Regions from separate parts of the Bradyrhizobium sp. 87 genome, predicted to be linked through region 1. Evidence: predicted binding sites of a transcription regulator. Region 1 holds the regulator's gene; each other region holds the start of a gene.

Region 1 (4,474 bases):
CTCGGCTTGGTCGCACTGGTGCAGATCGACATGCCCAATTTGTTTGCCTCGCCGGACAATTCGGCGACTGCGCGCATTGCGATGTGGGGTCGGCGCGAGATTGCGATGCTGTTCATGGCTTCGCTGATTGCGGGACTTGCGACGACGCCCTATGCCGCCTTTCATTTCCACCGTGTCACGCCGTTCGGCGTGCTCGCCAATCTCGGCGCGATGCCGGTGGTCTCTGCGCTGGTGATGCCGGCGGGGCTGTTGGGGCTGCTTGCTGCGCCGTTCGGGCTGGACAGCGTGTTCTGGTGGCTGATGGGGATTGGCATCGAGTGGATGGTCGCGGTCTCGCGCTGGGTCGCGGCCTTGCCGGGCGCGGTGGGCCGCATCCCGGCGTTCGGGATCGCGCCGCTGATCGCGGCGAGCCTGGGAATCATTGTGCTCGGCTTGTTGCGCACGCCGCTGCGCTGGTCCGGCGCCCTGGTGCTGCTGGCAGCGATCCCCTGGGGACTGTCGGCGCGGCAGCCCGACATCCTGATTGCCGGGGATGGCGCCAGCGTCGCGGTGCGGGGCAGGGACGGATATCTGCACCTGATCAGGACGAACAAGGACAGCTTTCTGCTCAAGGAATGGCTCGCTGCCGACGCCGATCCGCGCGATGCGGGCAGAGCCTCGCTTGCCGATGGCGTGTCCTGCGACGAATCCGGCTGCGTGACGCCACTGGCCGACGGGAGGCTGGTCGCGCTGGCACTGCGCGTCGACGCTCTCGCAGACGATTGCAGTCGGGCCGCCCTGGTGGTGACGACACGTCCCGCGCCGCCCGATTGCGCGGCGATGGTGGTCGATCGGCAGCGGCTCGCCAGCCAGAGCGCGCTGGCGCTGACGCAGCGTGGTGACGGTTTTGTGGTTCAGGCAGTGAGGGCGAGAGGCACGAGCCGCCCCTGGTTGCCGGCCGGCGCCGGCGAGGATGATTTCGACGGCAGCCTCGCGCCAAAGTCGACCGCGCCTCGCATCAAGGACGCAACGCCGGCGGACACCGACCTGCAAGCCGACGATTGATCTGATGGTGCGGAGCAACGCAGTGGTTCGGTGCGTCCGTTCGGATTCGCGGGGTGCAAACCACACCATCTCGCCGGCCACGGCCGGCGATGGCGATTCAATCCTGACCTCCGACTTCGTAGCCGGAGGGCGGCTCTGTCAGCCGATCGGCAGGTGCGTGACGGTCGGCTGCCTGTCGGCGGTGATCTGCGCCTTGTGCTCGCGCTCGGTGACCGACTGAGTCACCGGCAGTTGCAGCACCGTCGCGCGCTGGCCTTCGACGAGCTGCGTCACCAGCACGTATTTGCCGTCGGGGAATTCGATCGCATCATGATGGCGGTCGGGAACGTGCGGATCGATCTTGCCGAACTTGCCCACGCGGGAATTGATGGTGCGCGTCCAGATCCAGCGATTGTCGTAGCGGACGTCGTCGGCGAAGGCGAGCTCCGTCCCCGGCAGCAGGCAGACGGCAACAGACGGATCGGCTGCAGAGGCGAAGCCGCGCGTCGAGGTGCCGCGGAAGCTTGTCGTGACGATCGTCTCGCCGACTTCGGCGGGGCGCGACGCGACGGCATGTAGGCTGTAGTCACACATCGGGTGCTCCTCATGCTGGGATAGCAACCCGCGTCTCTTATCGAGGCGCAGGCCTCTATCAGAGTGGAAGCACGAACGCTCTGCTTGGTTGTGGGCAAATCTGCGGCTGGCTTCCGCAAGCCGCGATCACATTATCTTTCCCGAATTCAATAGGAACAAAGCTCGCCGCGATGCATTCGGGAGGCGCGTACGCGAACATTGCCAACTTGGCTGCAACGGCCGAACTTGACCGCTGGTCGCTGTTTCCTCGAACAACCGAGCCGCGAAGCGGTGCTGCTTGAAGCGGTGCTGCTTCGTCGGCGTGGCGAGGAGCCAGCGTTGGAGGAGGGGCCGGATAGTCTGTGCAGAACCAGAAAGGCTATCCAGCCGGAGCGGACGATGATCCGCTCCAATCTCTGACCGGCGATGCCGATCGGAAGCGCGCGAGGCGCCAAGCACCTCCGGCATGAAGTGCTTCCGATATGAAGTACTGCCGATAGAAAGACTCCCGGTATCAGTACTTCCGGTAAAGCCCGATCAGCTTGCCCTGAATCTTCACCCGGTTGGGCGGCAGGATGCGGACCTCATAGGCCGCGTTGGCGGGCTCGAGCGCGATCGAGGCGCCGCGACGGCGGAAGCGCTTCAGCGTCGCTTCCTCGTCGTCGATCAGCGCCACCACGATGTCGCCGGTATCGGCGCTCTCGTTGCGCTGGATCAGGGCCATGTCGCCGTCGAGAATGCCGGCTTCGACCATCGAGTCGCCGCGCACTTCCAGCGCGTAATGCTCGCCCGAGCCGAGCATGTCAGGCGGTACGCTGATAGTATGGCTGCGGGTCTGCAACGCCTCGATCGGCGTGCCGGCCGCGATGCGGCCCATCACCGGCACCGCGACGGGACGTTCGCCCTCGTCAGCGGGCAGGCTCGCGCTCGCACGCACCTTGCCGAGATTGCCCTCGATGACGCTCGGCGTGAAGCCGCGGCGGCTGCCAGCGGCTGCCTGGAGCTCCGGCAGCTTGATGACTTCAATCGCACGGGCGCGGTTGGGCAGGCGTCGGATGAAGCCACGCTCCTCGAGCGCCGTGATCAGGCGATGGATGCCCGACTTCGAGCGCAGATCGAGCGCATCCTTCATCTCGTCGAAGGAGGGCGGCACGCCGCTTTCCTTCAGACGCTCACTGATGAACCGCAGAAGCTCGTATTGTTTGCGCGTTAACATCTCGACCAAAGTCCCCCGGTTGATGTCGTCCGATTCCGAGACGCTGAATTCGGCCATAAGCCGCTGCATGCTCGAAACAAATCATGAACAGACACTATATGTTCGATACATGTTCCGCAACTGCTTAATTTACCGTGAACAGAGCAAAGTGCGCGGAACGCGCGTTGCGGGGGCGCTCAGACGGGGAGCCGCAACACTTCGCAAGCCGTGCCGGCTTCGGCCTTCGGCGCGAATGGTGCGCGGACGAGAAGTACCTGTGCTGCAGCGAGATTCGCAAGCAGCGAAGAGTCCTGATGATTGACGGGAACAACGACGCGTGTGCCATCGTCACGCTCCTCAAGATGCGCGCGCAGATAGTCCTCGCGCTGGTCGTTGGCGCCGACGTCGCGGCCGAGCACGGCGCGTTCACGGCGATGGTGAATCACTGAACGGCCCGACAGGGCGCGAATCAGCGGCACCATGAACAGGAAAGCGCACACGTAGGACGATACGGGATTGCCCGGCAGGCCGATCACACCCATTGCGCCGAGTCGCCCGTGCATCATCGGCTTGCCTGGCCGCATCGCGATCTTCCAGAACGCCATCGCGATGCCTTCGTCCCGCAGTGCCTGCTGGACCAGATCGTGGTCGCCGACCGATGCGCCGCCGGTCGTGATCAGGACGTCGGCGCCGCTCTCGCGGGCGCGGCGGATGCCGGCGGTGGTGGCCTCGAGCGTGTCGGCGGCAATACCGAGGTCGATGGTCTCGGCGCCCTCGCTGCGGGCGAGCGCGTGCAGGGCGTAGCCGTTGGAATAGACGATCTGGCCGTGGCCGGGCGTGGTGCCCGGCATCACCAGCTCGTCGCCGGTGGCGAGAATCGCGACCTTCGGACGCCTGACAACGGCAAGGTGCGGATGATTCATCCCGGCGGCGAGCGCGAGGTCTCGCTCGGTCAGACGGCTTCCCTTGCGCAGGAGCACGTCGCCCTCGCGGAAATCGACGCCGGCGGGGCGGATGTGCCGGCCGGCGATCGCGGCTTCCTTGATCGTGATGCGCTTGCCGGCGGCGACCGTGTCCTCCTGGATCACGACGGCGTCCGCGCCAAAGGGAACGACGCCGCCGGTGAAGATCCGCACGGCCTCGCCGGCTCCGACCGTCCCCTCGAACGGTCGGCCCGCTGCGACTTCGCCGATGACGGTGAGCTCCGAATCGATCGTCGCGGCATCGGCCGCGCGCACCGCGTAGCCGTCCATCGCCGACATCGCTTGCGGCGGCTGCGTGCGCCGCGCCACGACGTCACGCGCGAGCACGCGATGGTAGGCCTCGTCGAGGGAAATCATTTCTTCCGGCAGCGGCTCTGCACCCGCCAGCACCGCGGCAAGCGCGTCAGAAACCGGCATCAAGGCCACGGCGAAAACTCCTGCTCGGCACGTTCGGGCGAATGTTCCGCACGTCTTCTAGCCGAGCGCAGGCGCAGAGGCAAAAGCGGCTGAGCAGGCACAGTCATCCCGCCCCTTCACATTGTTCCGGAAGGCAGGATCAAGCGCGTCGCGGCATGATCCGAAGGAGGTCACAGATCGGCAGGAGAGTGGTCATGGAAGCGACGAAAATCATGGCAAGGCGAGAACGCGCCATGGCCTGAATCGATCAGCTCCCTGCCTGCCCGGGAGTTACGTCGGGCGC
Region 2 (4,474 bases), on a different contig from region 1:
GCTGGCCGGCGTCGAGGCGAACATAGCCTTCGCGCCAGGCGATCCAGCGCGCGCCGAGCGGGGTTGTGATCTTCTGGTCGTGAATGCGCGTGCCGTTGCTCTCGCGGGCGCTGTCGCCCTGCTCCAGCACGGCGAAATCAAAGCGCGTGCCGACCAGCGCGCCGCGCGCCTGTCCGGCAAGCGCGCAATAGGCGTCGTTGGCGAAGGTGATGCAGCCATTTGTGTCGCGCAGCACGATCAGATCGCCCTGCTGTTCGAACAGGCTGCGGGCGCGTTCTTCCGCTTCCTTCAGCTCCCAATTGCGGTCGATCAGCGTTTCGTTGTGGGCAGCCAGCGCCCGCATCCGCTTGTTGACGAAGCGCAGGCGCATGCTGAGCGTGGCGAGGCCGAGGCAGGCGAGCGCGAACAGGAAGCTGACGCCGATCGCAAATGCATTGGGATCGTAGCCGGACGTCTCGGACCGGCTGCCGGAGACAAACCCATAGGCGCCGCCGAAGGTCGCCGAGAAGATCATGAAGGAGCGGATCGCAAAGGCGATTCGGGGGTGCTGTCGCCTGAAGCGGCGCATGCGCACCTTGATCCGGAACGTCCGACCCATCGCCACCGACCCGACTGTTTTCTTAAAACGCTACGCTCGCTGTAAACGACGATGTGCCGCCGACCTTGCGAACAGTTTGAGGCCCTGCGACCGCCTCCAAACAGGGTTGACGAGGCGTTAACGGCGCAAAGCGACGCGGCTCAAAGCGAGGCGGCCTGGAGACGGCGGTGGCCGCCGCGGGCGCCGACGATCAGCGCCGCCGCCTCGCGCTGCGAGAAGGTTTTCGAGCGCACATAGACACGGTAATCCGCCGGCCCCTCGGTGGAGAGATAGATCACCTGACCGCCGTCGACGGGCTGCGCGGCAATCGAGATCAGGCGAGTCGAGGGGTTGGCCTGGCAGGACTCCGATTCCGAGCCGAGGCCGTCGTCGACGACGGCGAAGTCGGCCGCGTCCGCATCCTCGGTGATCTGAACCCGCACCGTGGCGCGCGCGGGATCATCGGTGAAGGCGACATGCACGCCGGCGGTCCAGAACAGCGACGTCAGCTCGACCGAGGTGTCGCCGAGGGCGATGCAGGGATGCGAGACCGATCCGATCTCGCTTCGGGCAAACACCGCGGCCGCCAACAGGGGAACAACCGACGCCAGGATCTTGAAACGCAACATGACGCGCTACTCGCCGGGCCCGGTACGGGGAACTGATGGGCCTTATGGTTTGCAGAGCGTAAAGGAAACTCGTTACCGCCGGGTTGATGCCGGTATCCGGGGATGAGGATCTCAGTCGGTCAGGCGCTTCTGTTCGTTTTTCGCTCGACTTCAGTGAGAACCAAATAGCTGTTTTTGCCGAAGCTGATCGCCCACAGCGCCGCCCAGGCACCCCACCTGTTCCTGACCTCGATCTCGACGGTTTGGCCGGGAGTGGTGCGAACGACGAGCGGCTGGCTCCTGCCCCAATCAATGGTCGCCTCGATCGTGCAGGCGCCGGCCGGCAGCGTGATCTCCAACACGCCGTTGCGCGCAAGCTTCCCAACGCTGGTCCCGTTGACCCACAGCTCGTATGACCTCAGCCAATCAGCGTATTGGGACGCACGAACAAATCTGATGGTGCAGGCATTGGCGTCGGTCATAGCTTCACTCTCGGGGAACGTGCTGTTCGTCAGGAAGATGCCGCGGGCGTATCGGTCAGGCGATCTGGCGCACATCCTCCGCGAGTGCGCGGTAGGACAAGGCCTCGGCGAGATGCAGCCGGCCGATCCTGTCCGCATGATCGAGATCGGCCAGCGTGCGCGCCACCCGCAACACGCGGTGATAGCCGCGCGCCGACAGCCGCATGGTCTCGGCGGCGTCGCGCAGCAGCTTCTGGCCTTGCGCATCCGGTTTGGCAATCTCCTCCAGCACCGAGGCCGGCGCTTCGGCATTGGTGCGAACCTTCGGCAGGCCGGCGTCCGCGTAGCGGGCGAGCTGGATATCCCGCGCCGCCGCCACGCGCGCGGCGACTTCGGCCGAGCCCTCTGCGGGCGGCGGCAGGATCAAATCGGCCGCGGTCACCGCGGGAACCTCGATGCGCAAATCGATGCGGTCCATCAGCGGCCCCGAGATGCGGGCCTGGTAGTCGCCCGTGCAGCGATCGATGCGGCCGCGCTTGCAGGCATAGCCGGGCTCGAACGCATTGCCGCAGCGGCAGGGATTCATCGCCGCGACCAGCATGAAGCGTGCGGGATAGGTGACGCGGTGATTGGCGCGGGACACCGAGACCTCGCCGTTCTCCAGCGGCTGGCGCAGCGAATCCAGCACGCGCGGATCGAATTCGGGGAGCTCGTCGAGGAACAGCACGCCCTGATGCGCGAGCGAGATCTCGCCGGGCCGGGCGCGCATGCCGCCGCCGGTGAGCGCAGCCATGCTGGCGGAATGATGCGGCGAGCGAAACGGCCGCCGCGCCGTCAGTGCGCCGCCCTCGATCTCGCCGGCAACAGAGGCGATCATCGAGACCTCGAGCAACTCGCCCGGTGACAGCGGCGGCAGGATCGAGGGCAGGCGTGCCGCCAGCATCGATTTGCCGGCGCCGGGCGCGCCGATCATCAGCAGGTGATGGCCGCCGGCGGCCGCGATCTCCAGCGCCCGCTTGGCGCTCTCCTGGCCCTTGATGTCGCGCAGGTCGAGCGGCGAGCTTGCTGCTTCATGCACCTTCGGCACAGGCCGCGACAGCACCTGCGTTCCCTTGAAATGGTTGGCTATCTGGATCAGCGAACTTGCGGCGATGATCTGGATGTCCGGGCTCGCCCATGCCGCTTCCGAGCCGCAAGCCGCCGGACAAATCAGCCCCTCCTCGCGCACATTGGCGCCGATCGCGGCGGGAAGAACACCGGCGACCGGCGCGATCGATCCGTCGAGGCCAAGCTCGCCCAGAACGGTGAAGCCGGACAGCGCATCCGGAGGGATCGCGCCGATCGCCCCCATCAGGCCGAGCGCGATCGGCAGGTCATAATGGCTGCCCTCCTTGGGCAAATCGGCGGGCGCGAGATTGACGGTGATCCGCCGCGCCGGCAGCGCCAGCCCCGAGGCGATCAGCGCCGAGCGGACCCGCTCGCGCGCCTCCGACACCGCCTTGTCCGGGAGACCGACGATCGCGAAGGCCGGCAGACCGGGCGCGACCTGCACCTGCACGTCGACCGCGCGGGCCTCGATCCCCTCAAAGGCGACGGTAGAAACCCGCTGAACCATGCCCGAACCAGCCTGCCCTTTTGCACAATTAGGGGTAGCAGAGCGGGCCAATTCTTGCAAGAACAATACAGGAACGGGTCGAGGGGCGCCGGAAGGTCCTAACCAATCGTAAACACGACGAAGACACTACGCCTCGAATGCAAGCTGCTCTGCTCAGCACATTCCAACGAATGTCCGCTACTCCTAGGGGTGCGGGATGGGCCGTGGTCTAACGGGTGAACAATTCAAATGCTTGCAAATCGCCGGAGAAGCGAACGACGGATGTGCACGCGGCTCGCCAAGATTCATTTTGGCGCGGGTTCGCTGCCGCGGGACTGCACGATCACGGATATTTCGGATGGCGGCGTGAAAGTCGTGGCGGAATTTCTGGAAGTGCCGCCGCAATTCACCATCATCTTCGCGCCCGACTATTCCCGGCAGTGCCGCCTGCGCTGGCGCATCGGCTGCGAGTTCGGCGCTGAATTCACCGACTGAGCTTTCGGAAGCGCCCCGCCTTAACGGGACTTTAGCGTTAATCGGTAAGCATCTCTGATCAGTCGCCGAGTGATCAGAGTATGTCCAAGCGTTTGTCCGTCGCCTCTCTTCCGGCGAGATATCTGTTTTCCGCGCTTCTGATCCTGGCCCTCGGCGGCTGTCAGACAACCGGCATCGAGGACATCACCGGCGCGCTCGGCGGAAAGTCGGACACGGCTGGCAGGGCCGAGGCCAAGCCGGACGTGAAGCCGGACATGGATGCGCTGCGCGAGCGCTATCGCGCCAAGCCTGGCGATCCCAACGTCGCGCTCGAATACGGCAAGGCGTTGCGCCAGACCGGCCAGCGCGCGCAGGCGCTCGCGGTGCTGGAGCAGGCCGTGCTCGCCCATTCCAGCAACAAGGCGCTGCTCGCCGGCTACGGCCGTGCGCTCGCCGACAGCGGCAGTTTCCAGCAGGCGTTCGACGTCCTCGGCCGCGCGCATTCGCCCGAGGATCCCGACTGGCATATCCTGTCGGCGCAAGGCGCCGCGCTCGATCAGCTCGGTCGCAACGAGGAGGCGCAGCAATATTACGCCGCCGCGCTGAAGATCGTGCCGGACGAGCCGTCGGTGCTGTCCAATCTCGGACTGTCCTACATGCTGCAGAACAATCTGCCGCGGGCTGAGGAAACGATGCGCCGGGCGCACGAGCGCAATCCCGCCGATTTCCGCGTGCGCGCCAATCTCGCGCTCGTGCTGGG
Region 3 (4,474 bases), on a different contig from region 1:
AAAACTGTCCACGACCTTCTTCTCCCCCGCCTTGTCGAAGGCGATGGTGAGCTTGTTGCCGTCGATCTTGGTGACGCGGCCATAGCCGAATTTCTGGTGGAAGACGCGGTCGGAGAGGGAGAATTCCGAGGTCGTGCCGGTGGATTTGGCCACCAGCTCGCCCTCGATCGTCAGCGGCCCGCGGCGGCGCGAGGAGAAGCTGCCGAAATCGGGCGAGGACGACTGGGACGAAAACGACGAGGCCTGTTCCTCGAAACTGCCGCGGCCGCCATTGCCGCCGCCACCGCCGCCGCGATTGCGATTGGCCTGGGCGCGCTGCCAGCCCGGGGTCGAATAGGTGGAGCCGAACGCTTCCATGTCGTCGAAGCGGGAGGCGCCGTAGCCGCCGGTGCCGCCCCAGGCCGAGCCGCCCTTGGATTCCGTGATCTCGACATTGGCCGCGGGCAGTTCGTCGAGAAAGCGCGAGGGGATCGTGGTCGACCAGGTGCCGTGGATCCGGCGGTTGGTGGCAAAATAGATTTTGGCGCGGCGGCGGGCCCGGGTCAGGCCGACATGACCGAGCCGGCGCTCTTCCTCGAGGCCGGCGCGGCCCTGTTCGTCCAACGTGCGCTGGCTCGGAAACAGGCCTTCCTCCCAGCCGGGCAGGAACACGTTGTCGAATTCCAGCCCCTTGGCCGAATGCAGCGTCATCAGCGACACCGCGTCCTCGTCGGCGCCGCTGTCGCGGTCCATCACCAGTGAGATGTGCTCCAAAAACCCTTGCAGGTTCTCGAACTCCTCCATCGAGCGCACCAGCTCCTTGAGGTTTTCGAGCCGACCCGCGGCGTCCGCCGAACGGTCCTTCTGCCACATCTCGGTGTAGCCGCTCTCGTCGAGCACGATCTCGGCGAGCTCGGTGTGCGAGGTGACCTCGCGCTGGGCGCGCCAGCGGTCGAACTGGGCGACGACGTCGCGCAAGGAGCCGCGCGCCTTCGGCTTCAGCTCATCGGTCTCGACCACCGCGCGCGCCGCCTCGAACAGCGGGATGCGGCGCTTGCGGGCGTGATCGTGCAGCATCTGCACGGTGGCATCGCCCAGGCCGCGCTTGGGCGTGTTGACGATGCGCTCGAAGGCGAGATCGTCGGCCGGTGAATTGATGACGCGGAGATAAGCCAGCGCATCGCGGATCTCGGCGCGCTCGTAGAAGCGCGGGCCGCCGATGACGCGATAGGGCAGGCCGAGCGTGACGAAGCGGTCCTCGAACTCGCGCATCTGGTAGGAGGCGCGCACCAGAATCGCGATCTCGTTGAGCTTGTCGCCCTGGCGCTGGATCTGCTCGATCTCCTCGCCGATGCCGCGGGCTTCCTCTTCCGAATCCCAAGAGCCTGTTACCGTGACCTTCTCGCCGTCCTGGTCCTCGGTGCGCAGCGTCTTGCCGAGCCGGCCCTCGTTGTGGGCGATCAGGTGCGAGGCGGCGGCGAGGATGTGGCCCGTCGAGCGGTAGTTGCGCTCGAGGCGGATGACCTTGGCGCCGGGGAAATCATGGTCGAAGCGCAGGATGTTGTCGACCTCCGCGCCGCGCCAGCCATAGATCGACTGGTCGTCGTCGCCGACGCAGCAGATGTTTTTGACGTGGCGCGTCTGCTCCTTCTCCCCGCTTGCGGGGTCGCGACGAGCTTCGCTCACGCTGAGAAGGTCAGGATGAGGGGCTGCCTCCACGAGCTCAGCTTGCTGAGAGTCCCCCTCACCCGGATCGCTCGGGCGCGCAATTGCGCTGCCGGGCGATCCGACCTCTCCCCGCACGCGGGGAGAGGCAAAAGAAGTCGGCGCTTGGGACAGCAGCCGCAGCCACAGATATTGAGCGACGTTGGTGTCTTGATACTCATCGACCAGGATGAATTTGAAGCGCTGCTGGTACTGCCGCAGGATATCCGGGTGCTCGCGGAAGATGCGGATGTCCTCGAGCAGCAGATCGCCGAAATCGGCGGCGTTCAGGATCTTCAGCCGCTCCTGGTAGCTCGCATAGAGCTTGCCGCCCTTGCCGTTGGCGAACACGGCGGCTTCGCCCGACGGCACCTGCGACGGCGTCAGGCCGCGGTTCTTCCAGCCGTCGATCAGCCCGGCCAGCATGCGCGCCGGCCAGCGCTTGTCGTCGATATTGTCGGCTTGCAGAAGCTGCTTGAGCAGTCGGACCTGATCGTCGACGTCGAGCACGGTGAAGTTCGACTTGAGCTGCGCCAGCTCGGCGTGGGTGCGCAGGATGCGCCCGCCGATGGAGTGGAAGGTGCCGAGCCACGGCATGCCTTCGACGGCATGGCCGAGCATCTGACCGAGCCGATGTTTCATTTCGCGCGCGGCCTTGTTGGTGAAGGTCACCGACAGGATTTCGGATGGGCGGGCGCGGCCCTGGCTCAGGATGTGGGCGATGCGCGTGGTCAGCACGCGGGTCTTGCCGGTGCCGGCGCCGGCCAGCACCAGAACCGGCCCGTCCAGCGTCTCCACAGCCTCGCGCTGCTCCGGATTGAGCCCGGACAGGTATTGCGGGCCTACCGAGGCGCGCGCACGCGCGGCGATGCCGCCGGCTGCGGGCTGGTGGTCGGGGACGCTCTGGGACGTGATCTTGCTCGGCTCGGTCATGCGAATCATTTGCCGGCACCGCGGGGTGGTGAAAGGGGAGCCTTCTTAACAGGGATTGGTCCCTATATGGGGCCGCGGACAGGGGTTTTCCACGTGCGCCGAAAGCCAATTTGTTCCTGTCGGTCAGGCGAATTTCCGGCTTCAGCGGCCCGGAACCATTGTTCCGAGTTGGCGATTGGTTCTGCAAGTGAGGCGCGTCAGCCGCGCCGATCGCAGACAGACATCGAAACAGAGGTTCGGATCATGCTTAGCTGGGTAGTTACGTTTCTGGTTATCGCCCTGATCGCCGGTATCCTGGGCTTTGGCGGCCTCGCCGGCGCGTCGATCGAAATCGCCAAGATCATCTTCTTCATCGCAGTCGTGTTGTTCCTGGTCTCGGCCGTTGTCGGACTGGCACGGGGTCGTAACAGGGTTTAGCGCGCTTACCGCTTCGAGGGCATCGCCACGTTCCGGCCGATGCCCTCGGGCCGCGGGACGGCGCTGTGGGCCTTGACCACCGCTGCGATGCGCTCACGGATGTCTGGGGGAAAAGCCGCCACCTTTCGTGAGCCCATGTCGATGTGAAGCGACATGTTTTCCGATGTGGCGGACAGCCATCCTTCGGTCGCGTGCCGCAGCTCCTGGAAGGTGTGCAGCCGCTTGTCGTCGGCTTCCAGCAGCCAGACCGAGACCTGCACGAGATCGTCGAGGTGGATTTCGCGCAAATACCGCACGTGGCATTCGGCGGTGAAGGTCGAGCCGCCGCGCTCCTTCATGTAGCCCGGTCCGATCCCGAGCGTCAGCCACATCTGGTCGATCGCGCGGTCGAACATCACGTTGTAATAGGCCATGTTGAGGTGGCCGTTGTAGTCGATCCATTGCGGCTCGATCTGCATGATTGACGAGCGGAACGGCACGCCCTCGATCGTTGTGGCAGCAGTCTCCGGCATGTGTCCTTCCCCAGCTATGCGTCCGGTCGCTTGACTTGACCGGTGAGATGTCCTTTGCCACGGTTCGTCTCGTCGGGAGGAACGTCCGTGGGTACGACCATCACCAATAATCCGCCGCGGCCGGCGCCGAAAGCCCTCGCGAGCGCGCTGGAGCAACTTGCCGCGCGGTTCGGCAACCGCCTCATCACCTCGCAAGCCGTCCGCGAGCAGCACGGCCATACCACCACATGGATCGTGAACCAGCCGCCGGACGGCGTGGTGATGGCGCAGGAGACTGCCGACATCCAGGACGTGGTGCGGATCTGCGCGAAAAACGGCGTGCCTGTCATCGCCTTCGGCACCGGCACCTCGCTCGAGGGCCAGGTCAACGCACCCGCCGGCGGAATTTGCATCGACCTGCGCGACATGAACAAGGTGCTCGCGGTGCATGCCGAGGACCTCGACTGCGTGATCCAGCCCGGGGTGACCCGCAAGGCGCTCAACGAGCATCTGCGCGACCAGGGCCTGTTCTTCCCGATCGACCCCGGCGCGGACGCTTCCCTCGGTGGCATGGCCTCGACCCGCGCTTCCGGCACCAATGCGGTGCGCTACGGCACCATGCGCGACAGTGTGCTGGCGCTGAAAGTGGTCCGCGGCGACGGCGAGATCATCACGACCGGCACGCGTGCGAAGAAATCATCCGCCGGCTACGACCTGACGCATCTGTTCGTCGGCGCCGAGGGCACGCTCGGCATCATCTCGGAGCTGACCATCCGCCTGCGCGGCATCCCCGATACGATCGCGGCCGGAGCGGTGTCGTTCGAGACCGTGCACGGGGCGTGTCAGGCCGTGATCCTGGCGATCCAGACCGGCATTCCCGTGGCGCGCATCGAGCTGCTCAACGCCGCGCAGGTGCGGGCCTGCAACGCCTATTCGAAGTTGACCCTGCC
Region 4 (4,474 bases), 100 kb from region 1:
TCGTCAACGGATTGTTGGCGCACTGGCGGCATCTGGCAGGAGCAGGGTGGAACTGCGCGGCAACGTGCCCGACAAAACAAAAAGGCCGGCACAAGGCCGGCCTTTCGTAACGCGGATGGCGTTGGGGCTAAGTACTGAACTCAGTACTTGGCGACCACCGGGCCCCCGAAGTGATAGTTCACGCCGACCTGCACGGTGTGAAACTCGAGCGTGCCGGAGGGCAGGGCGCCCGAGAAGTAGGTCTCGCCGCCGAGGCTGCGAAAGAGGTACTCGCCCTTGACCGACCACTGCGGAGCGAAGAACGCTTCGACGCCCGCACCGACGGTCCAGCCGGAGTGCCACTTGCTGTCGGAAACGGTCACGCCGAGCGCGCTGACGCTGAGCTTGTTGTCGATCCAGGCGTAACCACCGGTGCCGTAGAACAGGACGTTGTTGACGGCGTAGCCGATGCGGCCGCGCACGGTTCCCATCGCATCGGTTTTGGAGCTGAGGGTGGTGCTGACGAGGCCGAAGCCGGGGACGGCAACGGGGCCGGTGACCGACGCGCTGACATCAGCCCAGGAACCATCGGCCTCGACGCCGAGCACGACATTGCCGGTCTGCCAGTTGTAGCCGGCAGTACCGCCGACGAAGCCGCCCTTCATCTTCGGGTCGGTCGAGGAATTTTCCCAAGCGCCGCCACCGACGATACCGAGGTAGAAGCCGGTCCAGTTGTAGACCGAAGCCATGGCCACCGGGGCCTTGGTGTAGGGGCGCGCCGCGAGATCAGCGGCCGAAGCCGGGGCGGCGAGAGCGAACAAACAGGCCGAAGCCAACAAAACCTTTTTCATTTTCAACTAATCCCAGTCCCAGTTTCTGATTGTGCCTTCCACGATAGGGAGGGCATCGGACTCACTTGCCCAACTGATGCCGTACTTACACCAGTGAAGCCGCAAGTTGTGTCACTCAAAAGCAACAACGGTCGGAAAACGGAACGGTTATTGACCGATTAATATTGGAGAACTGCACAGCAAAAGGCCGGCGCAAGGCCGGCCTTCGAAGTGCGATATGTCCAGCGCGATCAGTACCTTGCGATGGCCGGACCGCCCCAGCGATAGTTCAAGCGCACCAGGCCCATGTCTACGTCCTGGCGAATCCGGTCGCTGCCGAATACCGCACCCGCGGGCGTTGTGAAGCCGATCGTGCGATCGCCAAGGAAGATGTGGTCGTACTCAAAGCCCAGCGACCAGTTCGGGGCGAAGCCGAATTCCAGACCGGCCCCGACCGTGCCACCCCAGCGAGTCTCCCGGGCCGAAGCCAGCAGCGCGCCCGCGCCGGGCGTACCCGCAGCAGCGTAGATGTCGTACTTGTCACCGACGACGGCGGCGCCGCCCTTCACGTAAAGCAGCACGTTGTTCCAGGCGTAACCGACCTGACCGGTGATGAGACCGAAAGCGTCGATGCGGGAACGGTTGCGATCACCCGTCACCAAAGCGGTACCAGGGAAGAGGGTGCTCACGTTGTCGCCCCGGAAGTCAGCCCAGTTGCCCTGGCCTTCCAGACCGAACACCCAATTGGCGGACTGCCAGCGATAGCCGATCTGGCCGCCGACGGTGCCCCCTGTTGCATTGTGACAGCCTTCGCCGACGAGAACGCCGGTCGCGGGCGTGACGAAGTCCCAGCACTTGTGGCTGGAGCCACCGCCGCCGTTGATGCCGATGTAGAAGCCGCTCCAGTCGTAGATGGCGGCAACCGCCGGCGGCGGGGCTTTGGTGTAGGGACGCGCGGCCATGTCCGCCGCGCTTGCGGGAGCCGACAAGCCCATCGCCACTGCACCGATTGCACAAATAAGAAGCTTATTCATTGCCAGTCTCCCCAGGTTTCGTCCGCTTCTTATGTCCCCGAAGCGGCTGATCAGGCGCGAGGGCCCATATGAACTAAGTCCGAGGCAACCGTAGCTCTACGGAGCGGCAGAGTCCGTCTCCCAAATGCAACAAGACCGGGGCAGTGCGAGTACCCATAACTTGCTGAATGTTAAGTTCTTTCTTCCATTTTTGGGAACCTACAAAGGTTCCAATCGACGTGTCCTTTCCGCAACACATGTGGCCGATCGATCCCACGCCTTCAGATCTGTCTTCGCCAAGAACAAATCTGGAACGAACCGGAGGTCGATGCTATATGTGGGGATAACCGGAAGGGTGACGGCCTGATCGTCGTCCGCAAGTGTTCGGCGAGCGTATAGGGTCGCCTCAACAGGCACGGCGGAACGCGGGAGCGGACCGGCCTTCTTGAATTCAGTGGCATTCGGAGCGGAGAGCGGAGATGGCGGGAAGCGTCAACAAGGTCATTCTGGTTGGAAATCTCGGCAAGGATCCTGAAATCCGCCGCACCCAGGACGGGCGGCCGATCGCCAATCTGAGCGTCGCGACTTCGGAGACGTGGCGCGACAAGGCGACTGGCGAGCGCAAGGAAAAGACCGAGTGGCACCGCGTCGTGATCTTCAATGAAGGGCTCTGCAAGGTCGCCGAACAGTATCTGAAGAAGGGCGCCAAGATTTACGTCGAGGGTGCGCTCCAGACCCGCAAATGGACCGACCAGAGCGGTGTCGAAAAGTACTCGACCGAAGTCGTGCTGCAGGGGTTCAACTCGACCTTGACGATGCTGGACGGTCGTAGCGGCGGTGGCGGAGGCGGCAGCTTCGGCGACGAGCCGGGCGGCGATTTCGGCTCCTCCGGTCCGGTCAGCAGCACGCCGCGGCGCCCTGTTGCCGCCGGCGGCGGTGGCCGCAACAGCGACATGGACGACGATATCCCGTTCTGAGCGATTCCGCTCCAAGAACGCGGCGCCTGATGCGGACGCCCGGCCGGATGGGCGGCGCTTCTCATCTCATGTCAGAACATCCCACTAATCGACAGGACGGGCTCGGCATTTCCGGGCCCGCTTCATGTTTGGGGTGAGCTCGGATTGCGGCTTGGCAAACGCGCCGACGCGGCAAGCTCACCGCGCGGTTTTCCACGCGTGAGCGGCGATTTTGCAAGGCCGATGCGAGTGCTGTCCGAGACACCGCTCGCAAGGGCTTAAGTTGTTGGAAAAATAGGCGGAAAAAGCGCTTCCCAGAACGCCGCGAGGGTGGTTATCAGAGGCTCGATGCGCTATATGATTCCCAGATAAAACCTCACCGGATTTCCCCTTGGCTGACGACGACGACAAGCCCGGCGACCAGCCGGCGCAACCCTCGGATATTCGCCCCGTCTCCATCTTCGAGGAGATGAAGAAGTCCTATCTCGACTACGCCATGAGCGTGATCGTGGCGCGGGCGCTGCCTGACGCCCGCGATGGCCTGAAGCCGGTGCATCGCCGCATCCTGTACTCGATGAACGAGCAGGGGCACACGCCGGACAAGAAGTACGTCAAGTCCGCCCGCGTGGTCGGTGACGTCATCGGTAAATATCATCCGCATGGCGACCAGTCGATCTACGACGCCATGGTCCGGATGGCGCAGGACTTCTCCATGCGCGTGCCGCTGATCGACGGCCAGGGCAATTTCGGCTCGGTCGACGGCGATCCCCCGGCTGCCTATCGTTATACCGAAGCCCGATTGACGAAGGCGGCGCTGGCTCTGCTGGCCGACATCGACAAGGACACGGTCGACTTCCAGCCGAACTACGACAACAACGAGACCGAACCGTCGGTCTTGCCAGCCAAGTTCCCGAACCTTCTCGTCAACGGCGCCGGCGGCATCGCGGTCGGCATGGCGACCAACATCCCGCCGCACAATCTCGGCGAGGTCATCGACGCCTGCGTCGCGCTGATCGACAACCCCGCGCTCACCATCGACGAGCTCATCAACATCGTGCCGGGACCGGACTTCCCGACCGGCGGCGTCATCCTCGGACGGCAGGGCATCCGCGCCGCCTATCACCTCGGCCGCGGCTCGGTCATGATGCGCGGCAAGGTCGCGATCGAGACCATCCGCAAGGAGCGCGAGGCGATCATCATCACCGAGATTCCCTACCAGGTGAACAAGGCGACGATGGTCGAGCGCATCGCCGAGCTGGTCAAGGAAAAGAAGATCGAAGGCATCGGCGACCTGCGCGATGAATCCGATCGCGACGGCTACCGCGTCGTCATCGAATTGAAGCGCGACGCCGTGCCGGATGTGGTGCTCAATCAGCTCTACAGGTTCACGCCGCTGCAGACGAGCTTCGGCGTCAACATGGTGGCGCTCGACAGCGGCCGTCCACGGGTCATGCACCTGAAGGACCTGCTGGCGATCTTCGTCGACTTCCGCGAGCGGGTCGTCACGCGGCGCACCAAGTTCCTGCTCGCCAAGGCCCGAGATCGCGCCCATGTTTTGGTCGGTCTCGCCATCGCAGTCGCCAATATCGACGAGATGATCCGCGTCATCCGGACCTCGCCCGACCCGACCACCGCCCGCGACACCCTGATGTCGCGCGACTGGCCGGCCCGGGACGTCGAGGACATGCTGACGCTG

What was found. The regulator LexA, encoded in region 1, represses DNA repair genes until DNA is damaged. The targets are predictions, from matches to a motif close to TGTTCNNNNTGTGTTCNG.
Region 2: IVB50_RS10840 (YifB family Mg chelatase-like AAA ATPase) is a predicted target of LexA. The motif match lies at 3,320-3,337, and genes of this name have one in related genera.
Region 3: IVB50_RS05280 (UvrD-helicase domain-containing protein) is a predicted target of LexA. The motif match lies at 2,783-2,800, and genes of this name have one in related genera.
Region 4: IVB50_RS17150 (single-stranded DNA-binding protein) is a predicted target of LexA. The motif match lies at 2,121-2,138, and genes of this name have one in related genera.

What each region holds. Positions count from the first base shown of each region.
Region 1 covers NZ_JADPIQ010000075.1:13,352-17,825, forward strand. Annotated here, with positions in the region: gene IVB50_RS16630 (ComEC/Rec2 family competence protein) at 1-1,044, shown strand, start outside; gene IVB50_RS16635 (hypothetical protein) at 1,183-1,617, opposite strand; gene lexA (transcriptional repressor LexA) at 2,111-2,812, opposite strand; gene glp (gephyrin-like molybdotransferase Glp) at 2,989-4,200, opposite strand; gene IVB50_RS16650 (hypothetical protein) at 4,439-4,474, opposite strand, start outside.
Region 2 covers NZ_JADPIQ010000048.1:256,084-260,557, forward strand. Annotated here, with positions in the region: gene IVB50_RS10825 (PAS domain-containing hybrid sensor histidine kinase/response regulator) at 1-598, opposite strand, end outside; gene IVB50_RS10830 (hypothetical protein) at 739-1,206, opposite strand; gene IVB50_RS10835 (hypothetical protein) at 1,326-1,667, opposite strand; gene IVB50_RS10840 (YifB family Mg chelatase-like AAA ATPase) at 1,723-3,261, opposite strand; gene IVB50_RS10845 (PilZ domain-containing protein) at 3,490-3,735, shown strand; gene IVB50_RS10850 (tetratricopeptide repeat protein) at 3,816-4,474, shown strand, end outside.
Region 3 covers NZ_JADPIQ010000022.1:161,189-165,662, reverse strand. Annotated here, with positions in the region: gene IVB50_RS05280 (UvrD-helicase domain-containing protein) at 1-2,625, opposite strand, end outside; gene IVB50_RS05275 (DUF1328 domain-containing protein) at 2,860-3,033, shown strand; gene IVB50_RS05270 (thioesterase family protein) at 3,039-3,545, opposite strand; gene IVB50_RS05265 (FAD-linked oxidase C-terminal domain-containing protein) at 3,633-4,474, shown strand, end outside.
Region 4 covers NZ_JADPIQ010000075.1:116,941-121,414, forward strand. Annotated here, with positions in the region: gene IVB50_RS17140 (outer membrane protein) at 141-830, opposite strand; gene IVB50_RS17145 (outer membrane beta-barrel protein) at 1,061-1,843, opposite strand; gene IVB50_RS17150 (single-stranded DNA-binding protein) at 2,302-2,799, shown strand; gene gyrA (DNA gyrase subunit A) at 3,170-4,474, shown strand, end outside.